Regions from separate parts of the Quadrisphaera oryzae genome, predicted to be linked through region 1. Evidence: riboswitches for the same ligand, from Rfam matches in the RefSeq annotation. Region 1 holds a riboswitch; each other region holds the start of a gene.
The links. Region 1 has a riboswitch for S-adenosylmethionine ahead of H7K62_RS15965 (O-acetylhomoserine aminocarboxypropyltransferase/cysteine synthase family protein). Riboswitches for the same ligand answer to the same signal wherever they lie in the genome.

Region 1 (2,248 bases):
CCGCCGAGCACCGCGCTGGGCTCGGACAGCTGCGGGAAGCGCGGGGCCCCGCCGTCGTCGTGAGCGCCCCAGTCGAACCCCCTGCCGACGACGACGACGCCGCCGAGCGCGGTCCCGTGCCCGGAGAGGAACTTGCTGGCCGAGTGGACCACCACGTCCGCGCCGTGCTCGAGGGGCCGCAGCAGGTACGGCGTGGCCAGGGTGTTGTCCACCACCAGCGGCACCCCGTGGGCGTGCGCGACGCCGGCCACGGCCGCGACGTCCAGGACCTCGTTGCGGGGGTTGGACAGGGACTCGGCGAACAGCGCCCGGGTGGTGGGGCGCAGCAGGCGGCGCCACGCGGCGGGGTCCGCGTGGTCCTCCACGAAGTCCACCTCGATGCCGAAGCGGGCGAAGTTCTCCGAGAACAGCCCCCGCGAGCCCTCGTAGAGGTGGTCGGAGGCGAGGAGGTGGTCACCGCTCTGGAGCAGGCCCAGCAGCGCGGTGGTGATGGCCGCCTGGCCGGAGCCCACCACGAGGGCGTCCGCGCCGCCCTCCAGGGCCGCGAGGCGGCGCTCGAGGGCGGCGGTGGTGGGGTTGGCGATGCGGGAGTACACGAAGCCGTCCGCCTCCCCGGAGAACCGGGCGGCCGCCGTGTCGGGGTCCTCGAAGCGGAACCCCGCGGACACGTGGATGGGCGCCACCCGGTCGCCGTGCCCGACGGGTCCGGTGTCGGCGCCGGCGTGCACCTGCTGGGTGGTGAAGCCGTAGCGGGCCTCGCGGGCGACCGGCGGGAGCAGGGCCGGCTGGGTCGGGCGGGGCAGGGAGCGGGGGGTGGCGGTCTGGGCGGTCATCGGGGGCCTTTCGGGCGCGCCGCGGTGCGGCGCCGCAGCAGCGGCGGCGCGCCCGTGAGTGCGCCGCGGCTGGTGCGGGGGGGGTGGGTGGGCTGTCAGCGCTGGGTCAGCGCTGACAGCCACCGCCCGCCGTGAGGGCGAGGTCGATGTGCAGGCGTCGGGTGAGCACGGGTGTCCTCCATCGGCCGTGGCGGGAGCACCTGAGGCAGCCGGGGCTGCTCTGGTTGCTGCGGCGTCGACGAGCCACGTCTCTCGGCCGCTCTGGATGGTCGGGGCTGACGGTAGGGGCGCTCCGCCCCCACCGTCAACCGCCCGCGCCGTGCTCCGGGGAGGTCAGGCGGACAGCGGCGCCTTGGTCCACTCGCTGGTGTAGGCCAGGCCGCTGCGCTTGAACATCTGGGTGACGGGGCAGCGCCGCTCGGTCTCGGTGTGGAAGGTCTCGAAGACGTCGTCGGCGGCGTCGGTCTCGACGGTGACCCTGACCGCCACCCGGTCGAAGTTGGCGTTGCCCTCGGCGCCGCCGGCGATGACGGAGGGGTCCAGGTCGCCCTGGATGTGGAACGACCACTTCCCCAGCGCCACGCCGAGGCTGGAGGCGACCAGGCTGCCGGTGACCTGGTTGCAGCTGGTGAGGGCGCCGAGCAGGTAGCTCAGCGGGCTGGGCGCCGCGTCGTCGCCCCCGAAGGAGGGGTAGGTGTCGGCGGTGAAGACGTGCTCGTGGTCACCGGCCACCACGAGGCGCTGGGCGACACCGGTGCCCTCGGCGTCGACGACGAAGGGGACGGTCTGCTTGATGGGCATGCGCCGACACTACGTGTCGCACGCGACGGGTCGCCAGGTGCGGATCACTCGACCTGCTCCCGGTGGGACAGCCGCACCTCCTCGAGGTCGAGCCGGTGCTGCACCTGGCGCAGCACCGTGTCGTCGATGTGGCCGTCGTCGCGCAGGCCCACCACGGCCTCCCGCTTGCGGTGCAGCAGGGCCAGCCGCAGGGCGTCGGCGTCCTGCGCGCGCCGGGCCACCCGTTCCGCGTCCACCTCGGCCAGGGCCGTCGGGCCGCCCCCGCGCGCGCCGCTCCCGCCGCTCCCGTCCGGGCCGGCGGCGGGAACGAGCTGGGCCTGCTCGGCCTCCCGCTCCAGCAGCAGGAGCCTCTTGAGGAACTCGCGCCGGACGCGCTCGGCCACGTCGTCGTCCACCTCCAGCTGCGCCGCCAGCCCGGGCAGCGCCTCCAGCGCGGTCCGCGTGGCGTGCTGCTGGGCGAGGAGCCGCTCCTGAGCCAGCGCCGTGTCCGGTGGCAGCCGTGCCCACCGGACCACCGCGGGCAGCAGGGGCGCCTGCACCACGAGGGTCAGCACGATGACCACCACGGTGGCGAACACCACCACGTCGCGCTCGGGGAAGGGCGCCCCGGAGGC
Region 2 (2,248 bases), on a different contig from region 1:
GCGAGGATGTCCTCGATCCCTTCCAGGCCCACCGCCAGGCGCACCAGGCCGGGGGTGACCCCCGCGGCGCGCTGCTGCTCGGCGTCCAGCTGGCTGTGGGTGGTGGAGGCCGGGTGGATCACCAGGCTGCGCACGTCACCGATGTTGGCGACGTGGCTGTGCAGGCCCAGCCCCTCCACGAAGCGGCGGCCGGCCTCGGCACCGCCGTCGATCTCGAAGGCCACCACGGCGCCGACACCGCGCGGCAGCAGCTCCTGCGCGCGCTGGTACCAGGGGCTGGAGGGCAGGCCGGCGTAGGAGACGGACAGCACCTCCGGGCGCTCCTCGAGCCACTGCGCCACGCGGGTGGCGTTGGCCACGTGCCGCTCGATGCGCAGGCTGAGCGTCTCCAGGCCCTGGGCGATGAGGAAGCTGTTGAAGGGGGCCAGGGACGCTCCCAGGTCGCGCAGCAGCTGCACGCGCGCCTTGAGGATGTACGACAGGTTGGCGCCCAGCGGGCTGCCGACGCCCAGGTCCCGCGCGAAGACGAGGCCGTTGTAGCTGTCGTCGGGGGTGGTGAAGCCCGGGAACCTGTCGCCCTGGCCGTAGTCGAACCGGCCGCCGTCGACGATGATGCCGGCGATCGCGGTGCCGTGGCCGCCGAGGTACTTGGTGGCCGAGTGGACGACGACGTCGGCGCCGTGCTCCAGCGGACGCAGCAGGTACGGCGTCGCCACCGTGTTGTCGACGACCAGCGGCACCCCCACCTCGTGCGCGACGCCGGAGACGCCCCTGATGTCGAGGACGTGCGAGCGGGGGTTCGAGACCGTCTCGGCGAAGAAGGCCTTGGTGCGCGGCGTCGCCGCGGCCCGCCACGCCTCCAGGTCGTCAGGGTCCTCGACGAAGGTGACCTGCACGCCGAGCTTGGGCAGGCTCCGCTTGAGCAGGTTGTACGTGCCGCCGTAGAGGCTGGCACTGGCCACCACGTGGTCGCCCGCCTCGGCGACGTTGAGCAGCGCCAGGGTCTCGGCGGCCTGCCCCGAGGAGACCGCGAGCGCGCCGACGCCTCCCTCGAGGGAGTTGACGCGCTGTTCCACCACGTCGGTCGTGGGGTTCATGATCCGCGTGTAGATGTTGCCGAACTTCTTCAGCGCGAACAGGTCTGCGGCGTCCGCCGCGTCGTCGAAGACGTAGGACGTCGTGGAGTAGATCGGCAGGGCGCGGGCGCCGGTGGCGCTGTCGGCCGTCTGGCCGGCGTGGATCTGCCGCGTCTCGAAGGACCAACCGTCGTTCACAGGTACTCCCCTGACCTCAGGGCCAGGGCGCGACGGGCCAGCGCCCGCCGGGCCCGTGGCCCGCGCTTGCCGCTGCCCCGGTCGGGGAGCGGCCAGGTCATCACCCGGGGCACCCCACCGCGGGCGGGGGTTGCCGGCCAGCGAGCCGGGGCTTCGCGCTGGCGCTCATGACCTCATCGGAGGATAGGCAGCGCCGCAGCGGCACTCCACCTCGTCTCAGCATGTGGACACCACTGTCACCCCACCGGCCGGTCCTCCCCGTCACCCCGTCAGCGGCGCGCCGCGCTCCCGGCCGCGCTCCCGGCCGCGCTCCCGGCCGGGCGGCGGCAGACCGATGCTCACGGCCTGCAGGACCAGCGCGGACAGCGAGTGCCCGGGGTCGAGCTCGAGCGCCGCCTCGGCCCAGACCCCGGCAGCCGGCGCCGAGCCGGCGCACCAGGCGACGTACGCGGCGCACCCCGTGGCCGCGGCGCGCCAGGAACCGGTCGCCCGGCGGGCCAGCTGCTGCAGCACGGCGAGGGCGGCGTCCGGGTCCGCAGCGGCCCCGGGGGCCGCCGCCAGGTCCGGCAGGGCCTGGGGCACCGCCGTCGCCAGGAGCTGGTCGCGCAGGGGCAGGCGCCGCAGGCCGTCGAGCAGCTCCGCCGCGCTGGCCGCGGGCAGGCGCAGACCCGCGCCGGGTGCGGCGGTCTCGTCCGCGAGCAGGCGGCTCCAGGTGCGCCGGAGGGCCCTGCTGCCGGGCCTGCCGCGCGACGCCAGGTCGGCCAGCGCCTCGGTGACCGCGGCATCACCGGCGTCCTGGGGACCGCTCGGCTCGTCCGGGCCACCCGAGCCACCCGACCCGGCCGCCGCCACCGCGGTGCGCAGCCCGCGCTCCCAGCCCGCGCGGTCGGCGGGGAGCACGCGCCCGGCGAGGACCATCTCCGCCGCCACCTGCGTGGCCCCGAGGCGCTCCAGCGGGAGGCCCTCGGCCGGGC
Region 3 (2,248 bases), on a different contig from region 1:
AGCCACGTCGCCGGGTCGAGCGCAGCGCCCAGGCCGGCAGCCGCGAGCGCCGACTCGGCGTCCCAGCGGTGCAGCGCGGTCTCGTGCACCTGGCGCCGCGCCCAGAAGGCGGCGGTCGCCGGCGCCTCCACGGCCGCGAACGTCCAGCACGGCGCTGCGGGCGACACCGAGGCCAGCGCGGCCACGAGCGCCGCCGCGCCCTCGGCGAACCAGGCCGGCACGGCGTCGTCGTCCTGGGGCCCGGAGGGCTCCTCCCCCGGAGAGCCGTCCGGGGCCGTGCCCAGCGCCGCGCGCGCCCACCGGTGCACCCCGCCGGTGTGCCGGGCGAGGTCGGCCACCGTCCACCCCGGGCAGCCGGGGACGACGACGGCGAGCGCCTCCGGCCGCAGGGCCGCGGCGAGCCGCCCGGCCTCCCTCTCGACCAGGTCCGCGGCGCGCGTCATGTCCACGCGCGGACGCTAGCGGCCCCGGGAGCCGCGCGGCAGGCCGCCGCGTGCCAGCCGGCGTGAAGATCCTGACACGCTCGTCGTGACGCAGCGTTGACTCGCGGGCGATCGACCCGCTACGGTCCTGCCCAGGTCATGAGCGCCAGCGCCAAGCCCCGGCTCGCTGGCCGGCAACCCTGCTCGTCATGGGGTGCTCCGGGTGAAGACCAGGTCCGTGCTCACCGGCACGGGCAAGGACGACTCCGAGGAGACGACGTGCTGATGCACGCCCTGACCAGCGACTCCTGTCGCTGGCGACGCGCCTGACCGCAGCCCGCTGACCCGCCGGCGACCCCGGCACCAGCACCTGCACCGCTGCACCGGCGGCCCCTCCCGGGACCCGGCAGCGGTCCCTGCACCGCGCGTCGCACCCCCTCCGCCGCCCTCGCGGCACACCCGCACCACCCGCTTGCCGTCACTGTGCGTGACCGCCAGCGGGCGATGCCCCCTGCCCCGGACCACCCCCACCCACCTTGGAGGCCACGGTGATCGAGCCGTGATCGAGCTCAGGTCGCTCACCAAGACCTACGGCGAGGGCCAGCACGCGACCACCGTGCTGGACTCCCTCGACCTGACCGTCTCCCCCGGCGAGATCACGGCCGTCGTCGGTCCGTCCGGCGCCGGCAAGTCGACCCTCGCCGCCTGCACCACCCTGCTGGAGCGCCCCACGTCGGGTGCCGTCGTCGTCGGCGGCCGCGACCTCACCGAACTGTCCGAGAAGGACCTGCGGGAGGCGCGCCGCGGCATCGGCACCGTGTTCCAGGCCGACGGCCTGCTCACGCGCCGCACCGCCGCGCAGAACGTCGAGCTGCCGCTCAAGCACCTCGGCGTGGTCCCCGCGCAGCGCAAGGCACGGGTGGCCGAGCTGCTCGAGCGCGTCGGCCTGGCGGACAAGGCCCACCGCTACCCGCACGAGCTGTCCGGCGGCCAGCGCCAGCGCGTGGGCATCGCCCGCGCCCTCGCGCTGCGCCCCGGCGTGCTGCTGTCCGACGAGGCGACCTCGGGCCTTGACCCGCAGGCCACCGCGAGCATCGTCGCGCTGCTCAAGGAGCTGCGGGACGACCTGCAGCTGGCCGTCCTGTTCATCACGCACGAGATGGACACCGTCGTGGCGGTGGCCGACACCGTCGCGCGGCTCGACCACGGCCGCATCGTCGAGCACGGGGCGCTGGTCGACCTGCTGCACACCCCGTCGTCCCCGCTCGGCCGCGCGCTCCTGCCGCGCCGCGCCCACGCCGGCTCGGAGCCGGCCGACGACGGCAGCGCGGCCCAGCGCTCGGTCTGGGTGGTCAGCCACGCGGGCAACCGCGTCCCCGCCGACTGGCTGGTGCGCGCCTCCCGCGCCCTCGGCTCCGACCTGGAGCTCCTGGGCGCGTCGCTGAGCACGGTCGCCGGGGTGGCCGTGGGCCACGCCGTCGTCGGCGCCCCCGCACACCTCGACGACGACGACGTCGAGGCCGCCCTCATCGGCCTGGGGCTGCACGCCCAGCGCGAGGCCTCGGACGCCGCGGAGCAGCGCGTCGCCGCTCAGACGCTCGGGCAGACCCTGGAGGTCGTGGCATGAGCGCGGTCCTGCTCTCCCCCGTGCTGGCCGCGACGAGCACCGACCTGACCTGGGCGGAGATCCCCGCGCTGGTGCTGCCGGCCCTCGGCGACACGCTCGTCATGGTCGGGGTGACGATGGCGATCGTCGTCGTCCTCGGGGTGCCGCTGGGCGTGGCGCTCGACGCGCTCGGGCCGGGCGGGCTCACCCCGCGGCCGGT

Region 2: it holds a riboswitch for S-adenosylmethionine, as region 1 does, so the genes downstream of both, H7K62_RS08655 (bifunctional o-acetylhomoserine/o-acetylserine sulfhydrylase) here and H7K62_RS15965 (O-acetylhomoserine aminocarboxypropyltransferase/cysteine synthase family protein) in region 1, are expected to answer to the same signal.
Region 3: it holds a riboswitch for S-adenosylmethionine, as region 1 does, so the genes downstream of both, H7K62_RS10725 (methionine ABC transporter ATP-binding protein) here and H7K62_RS15965 (O-acetylhomoserine aminocarboxypropyltransferase/cysteine synthase family protein) in region 1, are expected to answer to the same signal.

Annotation. Positions count from the first base shown of each region.
Region 1 is NZ_JACNME010000009.1:135,034-137,281, forward strand. It holds gene H7K62_RS15965 (O-acetylhomoserine aminocarboxypropyltransferase/cysteine synthase family protein) at 1-833, opposite strand, end outside; SAM riboswitch class I at 1,009-1,105, opposite strand; gene H7K62_RS15970 (OsmC family protein) at 1,167-1,634, opposite strand; gene H7K62_RS15975 (Na+/H+ antiporter) at 1,679-2,248, opposite strand, start outside.
Region 2 is NZ_JACNME010000004.1:12,566-14,813, reverse strand. It holds gene H7K62_RS08655 (bifunctional o-acetylhomoserine/o-acetylserine sulfhydrylase) at 1-1,274, opposite strand, end outside; SAM riboswitch class IV at 1,332-1,447, opposite strand; gene H7K62_RS08650 (DUF4192 domain-containing protein) at 1,536-2,248, opposite strand, start outside.
Region 3 is NZ_JACNME010000004.1:462,579-464,826, reverse strand. It holds gene H7K62_RS10730 (maleylpyruvate isomerase family mycothiol-dependent enzyme) at 1-443, opposite strand, end outside; SAM riboswitch class IV at 578-689, shown strand; gene H7K62_RS10725 (methionine ABC transporter ATP-binding protein) at 982-2,049, shown strand; gene H7K62_RS10720 (methionine ABC transporter permease) at 2,046-2,248, shown strand, end outside.